Regions from separate parts of the Streptomyces bacillaris genome, predicted to be linked through region 3. Evidence: riboswitches for the same ligand, from Rfam matches in the RefSeq annotation. Region 3 holds a riboswitch; each other region holds the start of a gene.

Region 1 (4,902 bases), 5.0 Mb from region 3:
TGCGGTCCTTCGCGCTGCCGGAGCGGCTGATGTCGGACTGGCCGATCGCCGGACCCGGTTACGCGGACGCCTACGACGACCCGGAGGGGCCCTGGCACCGGGACCGCGGGCCGGCAGGGACCGGGGCGGGCGCTTCGGGCGGGAGCGGCAGCCGCACGGGAGAGGGGAGCGGCACCCGTACGGGCGCCGGGGCCGGGCGTCGTACGGCGGATTTCCTGCGGCCCGCCTGTGGCAGCAAGCGGCGGCGGCCGCTGCGCGAGAAGGTCGCGGCGCTCGGGACGCGCGGGGTGCTGCTGGCGTACTGGGGGACCACATCCGTGCTCTCCCGGTGGTTCGAGAAGCCGCAGGTGGGCGCAGATGAATCGGTTCGCCCCAGGGCGTAACCGGAAGATCTTCATCCAGTTACTTCGGCGGGGGCTGATTTCAGCCACCCGCCCCGCGTCAAGCCCCCGATGGGTTGATGAAGCCGTCGGCGGGCCGATGAACCGATGAGAGGAAACGCCGTGCAGACCCAGACCATCCACCCGAAGATCACCGAGGTACTCACCGGGACGTTCAAGGTGCCCGCGGCCGAGATCCTGCCGGAGTCCACGATGGACAGCCTGGAGATGGACTCCCTGGCCGTCGCGGAGTTCGCCGTCATCATCAAGGAGACCCTGGGGGTCACCGCCGACTCCGAGAAGCTCTACAAGGACGCCACGCTCGCCGACATCACCGCGTTCATCGACGCGGCCGTCGGCGGCGAGGCGGCGGGCAGTGCGGTGCCGGTGAGCAACACCCGATGAACCGACCCGCCATCGCCGTCACCGGCCTGGGCATGATCACCCCGGCCGGCCACACCACCGACACCACCTGGGACGGCGTCTGCCGAGGCGGTTCCTTCGCCCGCACCGTCCCCGAACTGCACGGCTGCGCCGTCGACTTCGCCTGTACGGTCACCGGCATCGACCTGGACGGAGCGGTCGGCGGCCGCAGCGCCTTCCGGATGGGCCGGTACGTCAAGTTCGCCGTCCTCGCCGCACGGGAGGCGGTGGCCGACGCCGGGCTCGACCCCGCCCACTGGGACGGCGCCCGCGTCGCCGTCGTCGTCGGCACCAGCAGCGGAGGCTCCGCCGGACTCACCGAACAGGCCGTCGCCCTGGAGCGGCGCGGCCCCGAGGCCACCTCGCCCTCGGGCATCCTGCTCACCATCCCGAGCATGCCCGCGGCCGAGATCGCCATCCAGATGAAGGCCACCGGCCCCAGCCTGGCGCCCTGCACGGCCTGTTCCTCCGGGGTGACCGCCCTCTCCGTGGCCCGCGACATGCTGGCGCTCGGCCAGTGCGACATCGCGATCGCCGGGGCCACCGAGTCGATCGTCTTCCCGGTCGCCATGACCGGCTTCGCCCGCTCCGGCGCGGCCGCCCTGCGGGACGCGGACGGGCCGGAGGGCGGCGACCCCGCCCGCCTCTGCCGCCCCTTCGCCGCCGACCGGGCCGGGCTCGTCATGGGCGAAGGCGCCGCGATCATGGTCCTGGAGCGGGCGGCGGACGCCCGGGCCAGGGGAGCGGCCCCCCGAGCGCTGCTCGCCGGCACCGGCGCCACGACCGACGCCCACCACCCGACCTCCCCGCACCCCTCCGGGGCGGTCGCCCAGGCCGCCGTGGAGGCGGCGCTGAGGGACGCGGGCTGGCGGGCCGAGGACGTGGAGCACGTCAACGCGCACGGCACCTCGACGCCCCTGAACGACGCGACCGAGGCCGCCCTCATCGGCCGGGCCTACCCGCACCGGCCGCCCGTCACCGCCCCCAAGGGCGTCCTGGGCCACTGCATGGGGCGGCCGGGGCCATTGAGGCGGGGCTGACCGTCCTGACGCTCCAGCACGGCATCGTCCCGCCGATCGCCAACCTGGACGCCCCCGACCCCGGGTTCGCCATCGACTGCGTCACCAAGACCCCGCGTGAGGTGCCCGTACGACGGGCCGTCAGCCACTCCTTCGGGTTCGGCGGACAGAACGCGGTGATCGCCCTGGAGGCCCCGTAGACCGTCCGACAGGCCCCCTGAGGGGCGGCCGGGCCGGTGCGGCGGGACGATCCCGCGCCGCACCGGCCCACGGGGGAGCGGCCCGCGCACCGGCTCCGACCTGGGCGAAGGCCCGTGATAGCTTGCCGGGGCCAGTCGAACCCCGGCGACGGGGTCAGGGAATCCGGTGCGAGACCGGAACTGACGCGCAGCGGTGAGGGGGACGGGCGGGGCCACGGCCACTGGAGCACCCACACGCTCCGGGAAGGCGTCCCGCCCGGACGAACCCGAGTCCGAAGACCTGCTGGCACCCGCGCCCCGCACCCGGGGCACGGAACCGTACGACGGGCTCCGCGGCTGGGCCCAGAGACAACCGAGGTCCTCCGTGCTGCCCCAGGCCACCCCCGCCCCGATACGTACCGCCGCCCTCCTCGCGGCCGCCGCCGTCCTGCTCACCGCCTGCGGCGGCGGGACCACCACATCCTCCGCCGAGGGCGGCGACCAGGCCGACGGCTTCCCCGTCACCCTGAAGAACTGCGGGCGCACCGTCACCGTCAAGGCGCCGCCCCAGCGGGCCGTCTCGGTCGACCAGGGATCGACGGAGATCCTCCTCTCACTGGGCCTCGCCGACCGGCTCGCGGGCACCGCCACCTGGAGCGACCCGGTCATGAAGGGCCTGGAGAAGGCCAACGCGGGCGTCGAGCGCATCTCCGAGAACCGGCCCTCCTCGGAGAAGGTCCTCGACAAGGAGCCCGACTTCCTCTCCGCCTCCTTCGCCTCCACCCTCGCCAAGGGCGGCGTCGCACCGCGCGAACAGTTCGAGAAGCTGGGCGTGCCGACCTACATCTCGCCCGCCGACTGCGTCGGCAAGGACAACAGCGGCGGCGGCGACGGAGCCCGTACCGCGCCCCTCACCATGGACAGCGTCTACACCGAAGTCCGGGAACTCTCCCAGGTGTTCGGCGTCCCCGAGCGCGGCGACGCCCTGGTGAAGAAGCTCCAGGAGCGGGTCGCGAAGGCCACCGAGGGCATCGACGGCTCGAAGGCCTCCCTCCTCTACTGGTTCTCCGACTCCAAGGCCCCCTACCTCGCGGGCTGTTGCGGCGCCCCCGGCGTCATCACCAGGGAACTCGGCGCGAAGAACGTCTTCGACGACACCCACGACGAATGGCCCCAGATCAGCTGGGAGACCGTCGCCGACCGCAACCCCGACGTCCTGGTCATCGGCGACCTGAGCCGCACCATGCAGACCGCCGAGAGCGCCGAGAAGAAGATCGAGTTCCTGGAGTCCAACCCGGTCACCAGGACCATGGACGCCGTGAAGAACCGCCGTTACGTGCTGCTCAGCGGCCAGGCCATGAACCCCACCATCCGGACGGTCGAAGGACTGGAGCGCGTCGCCGCCGGGCTGCGCGACTTCGGACTCACGGGGTGAGCGCCGGCCACCCGACGGCGAAGACGTCCCCCGGGGCACGGCGGGTGGGCGCGCCGTTCCAGGCGCTGCTCTGGACCGGCGGACTCGCGCTCCTGCTGCTCTCCACAGCCGTCGCCGTCACGATCGGGCCCGCCCGGATCTCCGTCCCCGACGTCTGGTCCGCCGTCGCCTCCCACCTCGGCTTCGGCACCTCGGAGCTGAGCCCGATCCGGGACGGCATCATCTGGAACCTGCGCATGCCCCGCACCCTGCTCGCCGCCGTGTGCGGGGCCGGGCTCGCGGTGTGCGGCACGGTGATGCAGTCCCTGCTGCGCAACCCGCTCGCGGACCCCTTCGTCCTCGGCGTCTCCTCGGGGGCCTCCACCGGGGCGGTCGTGGTGGTCGTCCTCGGGGTCGGCGGGGGAGCGGTGTCGCTCTCGGCCGGGGCGTTCGTCGGGGCCCTCTGCTCCTTCGCCCTGGTCCTGCTGCTCAGCCACACCCTCGGCGCCACCACCGACCGGGTGGTCCTCTCCGGGGTCGCCGCGATGCAGCTCTTCTCCGCCCTGACCTCCTTCGTCGTGATGACCTCCGCCGACGCCGAGCAGACCCGCGGAGTGCTCTTCTGGCTGCTGGGCTCGCTCAGCGGGGTCGGGTGGGGCGAAGTGGCCCTCTGCACCGCCGTCCTCGCCGTCTGCCTGGTGATCTGCCTGGCCCACGCCCGTACGCTCGACGCCTTCGCCTTCGGGCAGGAGGCCGCGGCCGCGCTCGGTGTCGACGTCGCCCGCACCCGGATCGTGCTGCTGTGCACCACCGCCCTGCTGACCGCCGCCCTCGTCAGCTCGGCCGGGGCGATCGGCTTCGTCGGCCTCGTCCTCCCGCACGCGGCCCGCGCGCTCACCGGCTCCGGCCACCGGCGGCTCCTGCCGGTCACCGCGCTCGCCGGGGCGATCTTCCTCGTCTGGGTCGACACCCTGGCCCGGACCGTCCTGGACCCGCAGGAAGTGCCCGTCGGAGTGGTCACCGCGCTGATCGGCGTCCCCGCCTTCGTCCTCGTCCTGTACCGCACCCGGAGCGCCTCATGAGCCCCACCACCGGCGGCGGCCTGCGTGCCGAACGGGTCGGCCGGAAGGCGGGCGGGCGGCTCATCCTCGACGGCGTCGACATCACCCCGCCACCCGGCGCCACCGTCGGACTGCTCGGCCCCAACGGCTCCGGCAAATCCACCCTGCTGCGCATCCTCGCGGGGCTCCTCGCCCCGGACACCGGCACCGTCACCCTGGACGGCGACCCGCTCACCGGCCTCGGCCGCCGCACCGTGGCCCGCCGGATCGCCGTGGTCGACCAGCACGCCGTCACCCAGGTCGACCTGAGCGTCCTGGATGTCGTACGCCTCGGCCGCATCCCGCACCGCCGCGCCTGGTCCGCCCCGGACCGCGGTGACGAGGAAGCCGTCACCGACGCCCTGCGGCGCACCGGGCTCACCGACC
Region 2 (4,902 bases), 3.9 Mb from region 3:
GGCGGCCAGCGCGTCCACGTCCGTGAAGTTGGACATCAACGGCACCGCGCAGACCGCGACCCGCAGCACGTCCTCCCCGTGCGGCGGCGCCACGACCGACTCGCGCACCGCACCCCGCAGGGAGACCCGCAGACCGTCCTCCTCGTCGATGCCGAGCCCATGGGCGTACGGCAGCACCCCGTACGTACGCCGCCCGGTCAGCCCGTACAGCATGTCGAGCCCCGGCTCCAGCAGCGAGACGTCACCCCGGAACTTGTTCACCAGATACCCCGCGACCAGCGACTGGTCCTCCGGGCTCAGCAGGGCCGTGGTGCCGAAGAAGGAGGCGAAGACCCCGCCCCGGTCGATGTCCCCGACGACCAGCACGGGGAAGCGGGCGGCCCGCGCGATCCCCATGTTCACGATGTCGGTGCGCCGGAGGTTGATCTCGGCCGGTGACCCGGCGCCCTCGCAGATCACCGCGTCGTACGTGGACCGCAACTGCTCCAGGCAGTCCGTGACCGTCCCGAGCAGGGCTTCCTGACGGCCCCCGTGATACCCCCTGGCGCTCATCTCACCGACGGGCTTCCCCATCAGCACGACCTGACTGGACCGGTCGCTGCCGGGCTTGAGCAGCACCGGGTTCATCAGGGCCGTCGGCTCCACCCGGGCGGCCTGGGCCTGCATGGCCTGGGCACGGCCGATCTCCGCGCCCTCGCGGGTGACGAAGGAGTTGAGGGACATGTTCTGCGCCTTGAACGGCGCGACCTTCACGCCCCGGCGCACCAGCCAGCGGCAGATGCCCGCCGTGACGACGCTCTTGCCCGCGTCGGAGGTCGTCCCCGCGACCAGCAGCCCGCCGCCGCTCATGCCCGCCTCCGTTCCCGTACCGCACCGCTCGATGCCGTACCGCTCGCGCCCACGCCTGTCATGCCCGCCCCCGCTTCCGTGCCGCGACGAGGTGCCCGGCCACCAACCGTCCCGCCACGCACACCCCCAGGGCCAGCGCGCTCACCCGTCGCGAGAGCCGTACGGCCCGCTCGATGTCGCTGCCCCGGACCTCCCGCCCGGACGCCCCGTTCAGTACCGGCCGGTGCTCCACGCGCCCCGCGTACGCGAGCGTGCCGCCGAGCCGTACGCCGAGCGCCCCCGCGAACGCCGCCTCCACCGGGCCCGCGTTCGGGCTCGGGTGCCGGTGCGCGTCCGCCTTCCAGGCGCGTACCGCCTCCGCGGGCCGCCCGCCGGCCACCACGGCCAGCGCGGCGGTCAGCCGGGCGCCCGGCCAGCCCACCATGTCGTCCAGGCGGGCCGAGGCCCAGCCGTAGCGGCGGTAGCGGGGCGACTTGTGGCCGACCATCGCGTCCAGCGTGTTCGCGGCCCGGAAGCCGACGAGCCCCGGGACTCCGCCGATCGCGCCCCACACCAGCGCGCCGACGACGGCGTCCGAGGTGTTCTCCGCGACCGACTCCACCACCGCGCGGGCGATCCCCGGCCCGTCCAGGGCCTGCGGATCGCGCCCGCACAGATGCGGCAGCCGCTCCCGGGCCACCTCCAGGTCCCCGGCGGCCAGCGCGCCCCCGATGGCGCGGGCCTCCCGGCCCAGCGACGTACCGCCGACGACCGACCAGGTGGTGGCGGCGGTCAGCGCGACGGCGAGCGCGGGGCGCCCCCGTACGGCACGGGCGGTCAGCGCGGCGGCCCCCACGGCGCCTCCGGCGCAGACGAGGGTGTGCAGCGCGCCCCGGCCCCGGTCGTCCCGCCACAGCAGCGACTCCACGCGCGCGGCCACCCGCCCGAAACCGGCGACGGGGTGCCCCCGGCGGGGGTCACCGAGCAGGGCGTCGGCGACGAGCCCGGCTGTGGCGCCGTACGCGAAGACGCGCCCGGCACGCAGAGGAGCGCGGTCGGCGCGTACGGGAAGGCGATCGGCGCGCAGGGGAGCGCGATCGGCACGCACGGGGTCAGGCCGTCGTGGGGCGGGAGGTTCCGGCGTACGGGAACAGCGGCACGTACGGGAACAACGGCAACGGCGGCAGTTGCGGCGCTCGGCGGCCAGGCATGGCGTCAGGTCCTTAACTCAGGGTCCGCGCCCTGGTTCGACGTGTCCGGCGACGAGAGTCTCCTGGCTCCCGGATCCGCAGTTCCCCCGGCCTTCCAGCCCGCGTGCGGCGGGCCGTGACTCCGGTGTGGGGGAGTGCTCCCCGGTGACAGTGGCGGGACCGCGCCGGATTCGCACCGGCTTCCTCTCCTGTCGCCGTAATGGCCCAGGCAGTCCACCACGCTGCGAGAACGGCCGTCAACTTGCTGTTGACCTGCGGAGGCCCGGTGTGCGCAGACGCACACGCGGACGCGCAGCGGGCCGGACACACGGTGGTGTGTCCGGCCCGATGGAGTGGGTCGGCGCGGGTCAGGCGACGATCAGATAGATGCCGTACGCGACCGCCGCCACGCACGCCGCGAAGGCGGCGTACGCGCCGGTGCGCGCCAGCGCTGCCGTGCCGCCGGAGGCGGCGGGGGTGGTGCCGTCGGCCGGGGCCGAGAGCTTGGAGAGGGCGACGATGCCCAGGGTGAAGACGCCGACCAGTGCGACGGTGACGACGAGACTGACACCGAAGACGGAGGCGAGAGCTGCCCAGTCGATTTTCATGCGGATCTGTCCTTACACCGTGGCCGCGGGGCGGGGCGTGTCGTCGGGCGCCGCGGACGGGGCCGGGATGGTGGTCGAGAGGTCGGGGACCGCACCGGCGGTGGGCGGCGGGGCGACCGCGGCCATGGCGGTGGTGACGACGCCCTGCGGCTCGTCCGCCGACGTGGCCTCGGTGTCGTTGACGTTGGTGTGGTCGACCGGCTCGCGGCGCGAGGCCACCCAGATGGCGAAGGAGCCGCCGACGAGGATGACCGCGGTGGCGGCCACGCCCCACGGACCCTGCTTGGTGAGGAACTCGGCACCGGCACCGACCAGGGCGGCGGCAGGGAGCGTCAGACCCCAGGCGACGAACATCCGGGTGGCGGTGGACCAGCGGACCACGCCGCCCTTGCGGCCGAGGCCCGCGCCCATGACGGCGCCGGAGCAGGACTGCGTGGTGGAGAGCGAGAAGCCGAGGTGCGAGGAGGCCAGGATGACCGTGGCCGCGCTGGTCTGGGCGGCGAAGCCCTGCGGCGGCTGGAGGTCGGTCAGGCCCTTGCCCATGGTGCGGATGATGCGCCAGCCACCGAGGTAGGTGCCGAGCGCGATGGCGATGCCGGCCGAGACGATGACCCACATGGGCGGGTTGGAGCCGGGGGCCAGGACACCGCTGGTGACCAGCGCCAGCGTGATGATGCCCATCGTCTTCTGGGCGTCGTTGGTGCCGTGGGCGAGCGAGACGAGACCGGCGGAGGCGATCTGCCCGGCCCGGTAGCCCTTGGCGGTCGACTTCTGCTGGTTCGGGTCGGTGACGTTCCGGTTGATCCGGTACGTGAGCCGGGTGGCCAGCATCGCGGCGATACCGGCGACCAGGGGGGCCGCGATCGCGGGCAGCAGCACCTTGGTGACGACGGTGCCGCCATTGATCGAGGACCAGCCGGCCGACATCACGGCGGCACCGATCAGACCGCCGAACAGGGCGTGGGAGGAGCTGGACGGCAGGCCCAGCAGCCAGGTCAGGAGATTCCACAGGATGGCGCCGACGAGCGCCGCGAAGATGACCTCTGTTCTGATGCCGTCTTCGTTGACGATCCCGCCGGAGATCGTCTTGGCGACCTCCACCGACAGGAACGCGCCGATCAGGTTGAGAACGGCGGACATGGCCACCGCTGTCTTGGGCTTCATCGCGCCGGTCGAGATGGTGGTCGCCATCGCGTTGGCGGTGTCGTGGAAACCGTTCGTGAAATCGAACACGAGAGCTGTTACGACCACAATCGCAAGCAGCAGCGTGATGTGTTCCATTTACCCAGGCAATCGTTCGACGTCAGTGGCTCGTGGACCGTAGGCAACCTGGGTGAACGGAAGATGAACTGAGCGGGGCGCCGTGGTGTCTCCAACCGGAGTGCGCCGGTTCCGTTTGTGTGCGCGAGGGGCTGTGCGGGGCCCCTGGGGCACCGGCTGGGCTGCCCTTTACCCCTCGTTGGCGAAGACTTTGACGGACGGTCCCGGGCCCGGAAGAGATCCCCGTCACGTGGGGGATCACGTTCCGCTTCCGGGCCGTCACCCCTACGCTCGCCCCATGAGCGAGCAGCAGCCGGAATCCGTCGCCCGGGCCTGGCGGGAGGTGGTCGACACCGCCCGCCGCAGCGCCGCCGACGGGCTGGTCGTCGGCACCTCGGGCAATGTCTCCGCCCGGGTCGGGGACCTGGTCCTGGTGACCCCCAGCGGGGTGCCCTACGACCGCCTCGGACCGGAGGACGCGGTCGGCGTCGGACTCGACGGCCGCCAGGTCCTCGGGAAGCTCCGGCCGACCAGCGAACTCCCCCTCCACCTCACGGTCTACCGGGAGACCGACGCGGCTGCCGTGGTCCACACCCACGCCGTGCACGCCACCGCCGTCTCCACGCTCGTCACCGAGGTGCCGCTCGTGCACTACGCGGCTGCCATCCTCGGCGGCCCCGTCCGCACCGCCGCCTACGCCCGCTACGGCACCCCGGAGCTGGCCGACGCCATGCTCACCGCCCTCCGCGGCCGCACCGGCTGCCTGCTCGCCAACCACGGCACCGTCACCCACGGCGCCACCCTCGACCAGGCCTACGAGCGCACCGCCCAGCTGGAGTGGCTCTGCCGCCTCTGGCTCACCGCGAACGCCGTACCGGGCCTGAGCCCGTCCCTGCTCAGCCGCGCCCAGCTCGACGAGGTGACGGAAGCGCTGAAGGGATACGGACAGCAGGGCTGACGGCCCACCCCCTCCGTCGCTCCATGCTCCCGGCCCCCCGCGTCCCCTTGGCCCTCCG
Region 3 (4,902 bases):
ACGTCCGAGTGGAGGTCGACCTCCTCCACGGTCCAGGTGTTCTTGATCGCGTCCCGGTAGCGCTCGTAGAAGTCCGGGTAGCGCATGGGACGCAGGGTCAGCTCGAATCCCGGGTCGAGCAGGTTCTTCTCGTTGTTCGTGGTGCTCATTACTGGCAGGCCTCGCAGGACTCGGGGTTTTCGAGGGAGCAGGCGATGGCGTCCGCGTCAGGAGCCGTCGCCTGCTGTACGGGGATGGGGGCGGCGGCCGCCGCCTGGCCGGACGCGGCACGGGCGATCCGGGTCGCCGGGCGCGAGCGGAGGTAGTACGTCGTCTTCAGCCCCTGCTTCCAGGCGTACGCGTACATCGAGGAGAGCTTGCCGATCGTCGGCGTCTCCAGGAACAGGTTGAGCGACTGGCTCTGGTCGAGGAACGGCGTACGGGCCGCCGCCATGTCGATCAGACCGCGCTGCGGGATCTCCCACGCCGTGCGGTACAGCGCCCGCACGTCCTCGGGGATCCACGCGAAGCCCTGGACCGAGCCGCTGGCCTCGCGCAGCGCCTCACGGGTGCGGGCGTCCCAGACGCCGAGCTTCTTCAGCTCGTCCACCAGGTAGGCGTTCACCTGGAGGAACTCGCCGCTGAGCGTCTCGCGCTTGAACAGGTTGGAGACCTGCGGCTCGATGCACTCGTACACACCGGCGATCGAGGCGATCGTCGCGGTCGGCGCGATGGCGAGCAGCAGCGAGTTGCGCATGCCGGTCTTGGCGATCCGGGCGCGCAGGGCGTCCCAGCGCTCGGGCCAGTTCAGCTCGGTGTCGTAGTGGTCGGGGTGGAGCACACCGCGCGCGGCACGCGTCTCCGACCACGCGGGCAGCGGGCCCGAGCGCTCGGCCAGGTCGCAGGACGCCTCGTACGCGGCCAGCATGATCCGCTCGGAGATCTTCGTGGAGAGCGCGCGGGCCTCGGGCGAGTCGAACGGCAGGCGCAGCTGGAAGAAGACGTCCTGGAGGCCCATGGCGCCCAGACCGACCGGCCGCCAGCGGGAGTTGGAGTTCCCGGCCTGCTCGGTCGGGTAGAAGTTGATGTCGACGACCCGGTCGAGGAAGGTCACGGCCGTACGGACGGTGGAGTCCAGACGGTCCCAGTCGATCGTGCCGTCGGCCACGAACGCGCCCAGGTTGACCGAGCCCAGGTTGCAGACGGCCGTCTCACCGTCGTTGGTGACCTCCAGGATCTCCGTGCACAGGTTCGAGGAGTGCACGACCCGGCCCGGCTCGGCGGTCTGGTTCGCGGTCCGGTTGGAGGCGTCCTTGAACGTCATCCACCCCTGGCCGGTCTGGGCGAGGGTGCGCATCATCCGGCCGTACAGCTCACGCGCCGGCATCGTCTTGCGGGCCAGGCCCTTGGCCTCGGCCGCGCGGTAGGCCGCGTCGAACTCGTCGCCCCACAGGTCGACCAGCTCGGGCACGTCGGCGGGGGAGAAGAGCGACCACTCGGTGTCCGCGTCGACCCGGCGCATGAACTCGTCCGGGATCCAGTGCGCCAGGTTGAGGTTGTGCGTACGCCGCTGGTCCTCACCCGTGTTGTCGCGCAGCTCCAGGAACTCCTCGATGTCCGCGTGCCAGGTCTCCAGGTAGACCGCCGCCGCGCCCTTGCGCCGGCCGCCCTGGTTCACCGCCGCCACGGAGGCGTCCAGCGTCTTGAGGAACGGCACGATGCCGTTGGAGTGCCCGTTGGTGCCCCGGATCAGCGAACCCCGGGCGCGGATACGGGAGTAGGAGAGGCCGATGCCGCCCGCGTGCTTCGAGAGGCGCGCCACCTGGTGGTAGCGGTCGTAGATCGAGTCCAGCTCGTCCTTGGGGGAGTCCAGCAGATAGCAGGAGGACATCTGCGGGTGCCGGGTGCCGGAGTTGAAGAGCGTGGGGGAGGAGGGGAGGTAGTCCAGCTTGCTCATCAGCCCGTAGAGCGCGGCGACCTCGTCCAGGGCCCGCACCGACTCGTCCTCGGCCAGACCGGCGGCCACGCGCAGCATGAAGTGCTGCGGGGTCTCGATGACCTGACGGGTGAGCGGGTGGCGCAGCAGGTAACGGCTGTGCAGCGTACGGAGACCGAAGTAGCCGAAGCGGTCGTCCGCGCCCTCGGCCAGCGTCCGCTCCACCAGCGCGTCCAGCGCCTCGGAGTGCAGCTCCACGAAGGCGGCGGTGCGGTCCGCGATCAGGCCCTCGCGGTGGCCGACGGCGACCGAGGCGGAGAAGGAGGTGGCGCCCTGGCTCGCGGCCTCGTCGGCGATCGTCCGGGTCAGCAGCCGGGCGGCGAGCTTGGAGTACGCCGGGTCCTCGGAGATCAGGCCCGCCGCCGCCTCGGTGGCCAGCGTGCGCAGCTCGGCCTCGTCGGAGCGGGCGTTGCGCCCGCGGAGCGCGGAGGCGGCGACCCGTCCGGGGTCGGTGTCGGGCAGATCGACGGTGAGGTCGGTCAGGGTCCGCAGCAGGGCGGTCCCGGGTCCGTCGGTCGTGCCTTCTCCGGACGCGGTGGAGGCAGCGGATTCGGTGGCTGAAACCGGATCGGCGGGCGCGATGGTCACTGGGCTTTCCCTCGCTCGGCTGGGGGCCGGCGGCGAGCGGGGAAACCGGGCAGCACGATGCCTGGGAAGGCAGCACTGCTACGGCGTCCACCGGCCCATCCGCGAGGCCCGGACGTCTGCCGTCCGGTTCGGTCGAGCCGGACGTACTGTCGACAGGTCTTCGGACTTCGGGTGTGCAAAGCACACTGATCACACCGTTGCGGGACAGTTCCGGATTCGCACCGGATTCCCCTGCGGCGACAGCGAGGTCGAGCATACATGTGGGGGCCGCCAGATGATGCGGCCCCCACATGTTGTGTCGCGTTGATTCCTTGTGCCCTTCAGGAGGCCGCCTCCAGCTCCAGCCGGAAGGTCAGGAGGCGCAGGCCCGGCACCGGCTCCCAGTCCCGCTCAGGGGTCCGCAGAAAGCCGAGCCGACGGTAGATCCTATGGGCCGGGAGCATGGCCGGCTGCGTCGACAGCACCAGCCCCCGGACGCCTTCGGCGGACCGGGCCCGCTCGACGCACGCCCGTACGAGCGCCTCTCCCACGCCCCGTCCCCGCCCCGCGCGGGCCACGGCGAGCATCCGGAACTCGGCCTCGTCCGGACCGGAGATATCGCGCCACGGAGTGCCGGGAGCGGCATACGTCACACCGCCGAGCACCACCCCGTCCGCGTCGAGCGCCACGAGCACCTCGGCCTCGGCCGCCCGCTGCTCCACTGCCCGCAGTCTGAGAAGGTAGGGGTCCTGAGGGCCGTCCAGCAGACCATCGCCGAGATAGGCCTCGGCGATGATCTCGCCGAGTACGGCGTACTCGCCGGGCTCCGCCACCCTGATCGTCAGATCCATCAGCCGCTCGCTCCCACCTCGTTGTCCGGGGCGCCGTCGCCCACCGGCGGCAGATCGCCGCGCTCGACGGGCTGTTGTCCGGAGCCGCCCCCGGCGGGCGGCAGCACCCGGTCCAGCTCGTGGCCGTCGGCGCGGTGGGCGGCCCGCGCCGCCGACCGCAGCGTCGCCCGGTCCACCTTCTCGCGCGCCCCGCTCACCGTGATCACGAGTCCGTCCTGCTCCCGGGCGTACGCGTGGTCCGACTCCGTGGCGCGGTACCAGTGTTCGCCGTCCCGCTCGCACGTCACCAGGGGCTTCTCACCGTCGGCGGGCGCGGCGGCGCCCGTGCAGTCCGCCACGGCGTGCGGGCGGCGTTCCACCGACAGCTGGAGCAGGCCGCCGTCCGGCGCGGTGTAGGAGCTGCCGAACCCGTCGTCACCGAGCACCCCGACCGACTGGCGCGCCAGGGCGTAGCCCGCGGCCTCGGTCACCCAGACATGGTCCGTGACGAGCTGCGCGGCGGCGGCCCGCGCCTCCAGCTCCGCCCGGTCGGGCGCCGGTTCGGCCGAAGAGCTCCGCTCCGCCGTCGGCTCCGAGCCGGGCGCCGACGCGGTGCCGCAGCCCGTGACCGCCGCCAGTGCCAGGGCCGCGGCCAGGAGCAGGGGCCGGAGCCGGGGCGACCGGGTGTGCGATGTCATGGGCACATCCTTACGTACGGTCGCGGCTCCGCGCACCGGGGAATCGAGCGGCGGACGGGCTCGTCCGGGGGCGCGGAAAGGGGCCGCCGCGCCCCCGGAGGGGTGTGGCGGCCCCGATCGGCCGACGGTGGTCAGCAGCAGCGGAAGCCCTCGCGGGGGTCCGCCTCGCGGGCGTCCGTGCGGCTGTGCTCGAAGGCCCGGCGGCTCATCACCGGCGTGTCCGGATCGTGTGTCCTGGCGTGCGCCACATAGCGGTCGTACGCGGCCTCGCCGGTCAGCTCACGGACGTAGAAACGGATCCGTCCCGCCAGCCGCCGTACGTCCGCGACGGTCATGTCCGGCTCCCCGTCCCGGCCGGCTCCTTGCGCAGGCCGCCCTCGGGTCCGACACCGGCCTCCGCCAGCTCGGCCTTCTCCTCCTTGGTGGCGAAGAGCGAGGCCGGGGCGACGAACTTCGACTGCACGAACGGCGTTTCGTGGAGCTTGACGGTCTCCGGGTCGCGGATGGCCTTGTAGCAGACCCGGCCGGCGTCCACGAGGACGACGACGATGAGGAGGGCGAAGAGCGCGCAGAGCACCCCGTCGACGGTGGAGTTGGTGACGATGGTCCGCATGTCGTCCATGGACTTGGCGGGGGCCAGCACCTCGCCCGCGTCGATGCCCGCCTGGTACTTGTCGCGCTGGGCGAAGAAGCCGATCTTCACGTCCGAGGAGAAGATCTTCTGCCAGCTCGCGGTGAGGGTGACCGCCACGTCCCAGGCGAGCGGTACGGCGGTGACCCAGGCCCACTTCAGGCGGCCGGACTTCACCAGCAGGGTGGTGCAGACGGCGAG
Region 4 (4,902 bases), 1.4 Mb from region 3:
GGCCCGGATTCCGCTCCTCTTCGCCCGTTCGCTGACTTCCGGTCAGCTCGTGGTGGCACGGTGACACAGATGTAACCGAATGGCGTAGGCGAGGCGGAACCACAGAGCGTCACAGGCCGTTCTTCTTGCCAATACACGGCCGCCGACCCGCGGCGGCGAGGAGAGAAGGGGAGCGCTGTATGAAGAAGACAGTCGGCTGGGCCCAGGACGGCGACGGCTGGACGATCACGGTGAACGGCACGCAGTACCGGGCCGTGGAGCGCGCCACCGACGGGCGCGTGGACAACTATCTGGTGCGGGGCAACGACCTGAGCGCCGAGTGCCCGAGCCTCGGCCATGGGCTCGGCCTGATCCGGGCGCACGAGTCCCGGAGCTGACCCCGGCAGGGCCCGACGACGAGGTGCGGCGCCGCCGCCCGCGCCTCGCCCGGCCCGCCACCCCTTGTCCGGGCCCCCGCCCACGGGCCGGGGCCCATCAGCGGCGCCGCACCACCCGACGCCTCCGGGATGCCGAGGCGCCCCTCAGCCCCTCGCGCCGCCCGGCGTCCCCGGCCCCTGCCGCAGCAGGTACGTGTCCATGATCCAGCCGTGCCGTTCGCGGGCCTCGGCGCGGACCCGGCTGATCCGGTCCGCGACCTCGTCGAGCGGGCCGGAGACCAGGAGTTCGTCCGGGGTGCCGATGTAGGCGCCCCAGTAGATCCAGAGCCCCCGGCCCGTCAGATGGGTGAAGCTCTCGTGGCCGTCGAGCATCACCACGATGTCGCCGTCGTCGTCCGGGAACCCCTCCGCGAGCCGTCGGCCGGGGGTGATGTGGATCGGGCGGCCGACCTGGTTCAGGGACGTACGGTGGCGGGCGGCGAGGGCGGAGACGCTGCTGATGCCGGGAATCACCTCATGGCCGAATTCCACCGTTCCCCGGTCCTGGATGTCCTCCAGGATCGCCAGGGTGCTGTCGTACAGGGACGGGTCGCCCCAGACCAGGAACGCCCCGCACTCCCCCGGTGCCAGCTCCTCGATGATCAGGCGTTCGCAGATGTCGGCGCGGCGGTGGCGCCAGTCGTGGACCGCCGAGGTGTAGCGCCCCCGGTCGTCCTGGGTGCGGTCCCGCCAGGGGTCCTCGGCCTCGACGACCCGGTAGGGGCCGGTGAGGTGTTCGGCCAGGATGTCCCGTCGCAGCCGGGTGAGGGACTCCTTCTCACGGCCCTTGCCGAGCACGAAGAAGACCTGCGCCCGGCGCATCGCCTTGATCGCGGCGAGGGTCAGGTGGTCGGGGTCGCCGGCGCCCATGCCGATGACGAGGATGTGGCGTGGTGGTGCGTCGCTCATGTCGGCCGATCATGCCAGGACGGGCCGGCCGGGCCGGGCAGGGGGCGAGGCGGCCACCGCACCGACCAGCACAGGCAGGCCCCCGGCCGGGGCAAGGGGCAAGGGCGCGCATGTCGGAGCGAGGCGGGGTGGACTTACTAGGACGTCCAACTATATGTTCGTGAGCAGAGGGGCGACCGGCATGGTGCCAGGCGCCTCGAAGGCCCGTGGTGTCAGGGAAGCCGGTGCGATTCCGGCGCGGTCCCGCCACTGTGACCGGGGAGTCCGTCCTCGCAGGACACGCCACTGACGACGAACCAGCCGTCGGGAAGGCAAGAGGGCGTGCGCTGATCCGGGAGTCAGGATACCGGCCACGGGGATTGTTCCGTGTTTCCACGAGGATGGAGCAGACACGCATGGCACCGGTGCGCACCCACGGCCCCGCAGGCCCGTCCCGGCGAGCGGTTCTCCCCGCCCCCTGACGGCCCCCGCCCTTCGCGTCCCCCCTGGCGGCAGCCCTTCCGCGCCCCCGTGCACCCGACCGGTGCGTGGGCCGGTGGCAGCCGTGCGCCATCCCCGGATCTCTCCTGACGATCTCACCGACGAGAGCAGGTTTCCATGGTCCGCGAACTCACCCATTTCATCGGCGGCAAGCACACGCCCGGCGCCTCGGGCACGTACGGCGATGTCTACGACCCCAACACCGGACAGGTCCAGGCCCGGGTGCCGCTGGCCGGCCGGTCCGAGACCGAGGCGGCCATCGCCGATGCCGCCGAGGCGCAGCGGGAGTGGGGCGAGTGGAACCCGCAGCGCCGCGCCCGGGTGCTGCTGCGCTTCCTCCAGCTGGTGGAGAAGGAGAAGGACTCCCTGGCCCGGCTGCTCTCCTCCGAGCACGGCAAGACCGTGGCCGACGCGCACGGCGACATCGCGCGCGGCCTGGACGTGGTGGAGTTCGCGGCCGGTGTCCCGCATCTGCTGAAGGGCGAGTTCACCGACAACGCGGGCGCCGGGATCGATGTCCACTCGCTGCGCCGGCCGCTGGGCGTGGTCGCGGGCATCACCCCGTTCAACTTCCCGGCGATGATCCCGCTCTGGAAGGCCGCGCCCGCTCTGGCCTGCGGTAACGCCTTCATCCTCAAGCCCTCGGAGCGCGACCCGTCGGTGCCGCTGCGGCTGGCCGAACTCTTCCTGGAGGCCGGGCTTCCGCCGGGGGTCCTGAACGTCGTCAACGGCGGCAAGGAGCCCGTGGACACCCTGCTGGAGGACCCGCGCGTCAAGGCGCTCGGCTTCGTCGGCTCGACGCCGATCGCCGCGCACATCTACGCGACGGCCGCCGCCCACGGCAAGCGGGCGCAGTGTTTCGGCGGGGCCAAGAACCACATGATCGTGATGCCGGACGCCGATCTCGACCAGGCGGTGGACGCGCTGATCGGGGCCGGGTACGGCTCGGCGGGCGAGCGGTGCATGGCGATCTCGGTGGCCGTGCCGGTCGGTGAGGCAACCGCCGACGCACTGGTCGCCAGGCTCACCGAGCGGATCGGTGAGCTGCGGATCGGCCGCTCGGACGACCCGGACGCCGACTTCGGGCCGCTGGTGGGCCGGGACGCGGTGGACCGGGTGCGCGGCTATGTCGACCTCGGTGTCGAGGAGGGCGCCGAACTCGTCGTGGACGGGCGGGACTTCACCCTCGAAGGCCATGAGGACGGGTTCTTCGCGGGCGCCTCGCTCTTCGACCGGGTCACCCCGGACATGCGGATCTACCAGGAGGAGATCTTCGGGCCCGTGCTCTCCGTGGTCCGTGCGGCGGACTACGAGGAGGCGCTGCGGCTGCCCTCGGAGCACGCGTACGGCAACGGCGTCGCCCTCTTCACCCGTGACGGCGACATCGCCCGCGACTTCACCCGCCGCGTCGACACCGGGATGGTCGGCGTGAACGTGCCGATCCCGGTGCCGGTGGCGTACCACACGTTCGGCGGCTGGAAGCGCTCCGGCTTCGGGGACCTGAACCAGCACGGACCGGACGCCATCCGCTTCTACACCCGTACCAAGACCGTCACTTCGCGCTGGCCCGCCTCCGGGATCCGGGACGGTGCGAGCTTCACGATTCCGACCATGGGATGACCGCTGTGACCACCCTGCTCAGCGACGACCAGCTCGCGGTCGTCGAGACCACACTCGACTTCGCCCAGGAGCACCTGGCCCCGCACGCGGTGGCCTGGGACCAGGAGAAGCACTTCCCCGTCGACGTCCTGCGGAAGGCGGCGGACCTCGGTCTCGGAGGTGTGTACGTACGGGAGGAGGTGGGCGGCTCCGGGCTGTCCCGCTCCGACGGGGTCCTCGTCTTCGAGGCCCTGGCCACCGGCTGCCCGTCGGTCGCCGGGTACCTCTCGATCCACAACATGGTCGCCTGGATGGTCGACCAGTACGGCACCGACGCCCAGCGCGCCCGGTATCTGCCGGAGCTGTGCACCATGGAGCAGCTGGGCAGTTACTGCCTGACCGAGCCGGGCGCGGGCTCCGACGCGGCGGCGCTGCGCACCCGCGCCGAGCGCGACGGCGACCACTACGTCCTGACGGGGACGAAGCAGTTCATCTCCGGGGCGGGCGCCACGCACCTCTACATCGTGCTGGCCCGCACGGGCGACAGCGGTCCCGGCGGGATCTCCGCGCTCCTCGTCGAACGGGACGACGCGGGGCTCTCGTTCGGGGCCAACGAGAAGAAGATGGGGTGGAACGCGCAGCCCACCCGGCAGGTCATGCTCGACGGCGTGCGCATCCCGGCCGACCGGATGCTGGGCGCCGAGGGCGAGGGCTTCCGGATCGCGATGAACGGCCTCAACGGCGGCCGACTCGGCATCGCCGCCTGCTCGTTGGGCGGTGCGCAGAGCGCGCTGGACCGGTCCCTGGCCCATCTCGCGGACCGGGAGGCGTTCGGGGCCCGGCTGCTGGAGGCGCAGGCGCTGCAGTTCCGGCTGGCCGACATGGCGACCGAACTGGCCGCCGCCCGGGCACTGGTGCGGCAGGCCGCCGAGGCGCTGGACCGGAAGTCGCCGGGGGCACCGGAGTTGTGCGCGATGGCCAAGCGGTTCGCCACCGACACCGGGTACGCGGTCGCGGACCGGGCGCTCCAACTCCACGGTGGCTACGGCTATCTCTCCGAGTACGGCATCGAGAAGATCGTCCGGGACCTGCGGGTCCACCAGATCCTGGAAGGGGCCAACGAGATCATGCGCGTCATTGTGGCCCGGAGTCTGACGGGAGCCCTGCGATGACCGAGGAGCACGTCGTCGTCCGCACCGAGGGGCGTACGGGGGTGGTGACCCTGAACCGGCCCAAGGCGCTCAACGCCCTGACCCACGACATGGTCGGGACGGTCGCGGCGGCCCTGGACCGGTGGGAGCACGACCCGGAGGTGGCCACGGTCGTCATCACCGGGGCCGGGGAGCGCGGCCTGTGCGCGGGCGGCGACATCCGGTCCATCTACGAGGACGCCCGCGCGGGCGGCAAGGCGTCGGCGGCGTTCTGGCGCGACGAGTACCGGCTGAACGCCCGGATCGCCCGCTATCCGAAGCCGTACGTGGCCGTCATGGACGGCATC

What was found. Region 3 has a riboswitch for cobalamin ahead of DJ476_RS10000 (ribonucleoside-diphosphate reductase subunit alpha). Riboswitches for the same ligand answer to the same signal wherever they lie in the genome.
Region 1: it holds a riboswitch for cobalamin, as region 3 does, so the genes downstream of both, DJ476_RS32545 (ABC transporter substrate-binding protein) here and DJ476_RS10000 (ribonucleoside-diphosphate reductase subunit alpha) in region 3, are expected to answer to the same signal.
Region 2: it holds a riboswitch for cobalamin, as region 3 does, so the genes downstream of both, DJ476_RS27740 (cobalamin biosynthesis protein) here and DJ476_RS10000 (ribonucleoside-diphosphate reductase subunit alpha) in region 3, are expected to answer to the same signal.
Region 4: it holds a riboswitch for cobalamin, as region 3 does, so the genes downstream of both, DJ476_RS04225 (CoA-acylating methylmalonate-semialdehyde dehydrogenase) here and DJ476_RS10000 (ribonucleoside-diphosphate reductase subunit alpha) in region 3, are expected to answer to the same signal.

Annotation. Positions count from the first base shown of each region.
Region 1 is NZ_CP029378.1:7,449,685-7,454,586, forward strand. Features, by position in the region: gene DJ476_RS32530 (acyl-CoA dehydrogenase family protein) at 1-383, shown strand, start outside; gene DJ476_RS32535 (acyl carrier protein) at 504-785, shown strand; partial or broken gene DJ476_RS32540 (beta-ketoacyl-[acyl-carrier-protein] synthase family protein) at 782-2,022, shown strand; cobalamin riboswitch at 2,138-2,324, shown strand; gene DJ476_RS32545 (ABC transporter substrate-binding protein) at 2,387-3,436, shown strand; gene DJ476_RS32550 (FecCD family ABC transporter permease) at 3,433-4,497, shown strand; gene DJ476_RS32555 (ABC transporter ATP-binding protein) at 4,494-4,902, shown strand, end outside.
Region 2 is NZ_CP029378.1:6,377,778-6,382,679, forward strand. Features, by position in the region: gene DJ476_RS27735 (cobyric acid synthase) at 1-849, opposite strand, end outside; gene DJ476_RS27740 (cobalamin biosynthesis protein) at 908-1,873, opposite strand; cobalamin riboswitch at 2,096-2,224, opposite strand; gene DJ476_RS27745 (hypothetical protein) at 2,387-2,626, opposite strand; gene DJ476_RS27750 (inorganic phosphate transporter) at 2,639-3,907, opposite strand; gene DJ476_RS27755 (class II aldolase/adducin family protein) at 4,185-4,844, shown strand.
Region 3 is NZ_CP029378.1:2,443,429-2,448,330, reverse strand. Features, by position in the region: gene DJ476_RS10005 (ribonucleotide-diphosphate reductase subunit beta) at 1-149, opposite strand, end outside; gene DJ476_RS10000 (ribonucleoside-diphosphate reductase subunit alpha) at 149-2,563, opposite strand; cobalamin riboswitch at 2,698-2,831, opposite strand; gene DJ476_RS09995 (GNAT family N-acetyltransferase) at 2,884-3,393, opposite strand; gene DJ476_RS09990 (hypothetical protein) at 3,393-4,070, opposite strand; gene DJ476_RS09985 (YbdD/YjiX family protein) at 4,202-4,405, opposite strand; gene DJ476_RS09980 (carbon starvation CstA family protein) at 4,402-4,902, opposite strand, start outside.
Region 4 is NZ_CP029378.1:1,008,370-1,013,271, forward strand. Features, by position in the region: gene DJ476_RS04215 (hypothetical protein) at 180-377, shown strand; gene cobF (precorrin-6A synthase (deacetylating)) at 522-1,325, opposite strand; cobalamin riboswitch at 1,516-1,694, shown strand; gene DJ476_RS04225 (CoA-acylating methylmalonate-semialdehyde dehydrogenase) at 1,923-3,425, shown strand; gene DJ476_RS04230 (acyl-CoA dehydrogenase family protein) at 3,422-4,576, shown strand; gene DJ476_RS04235 (enoyl-CoA hydratase/isomerase family protein) at 4,573-4,902, shown strand, end outside.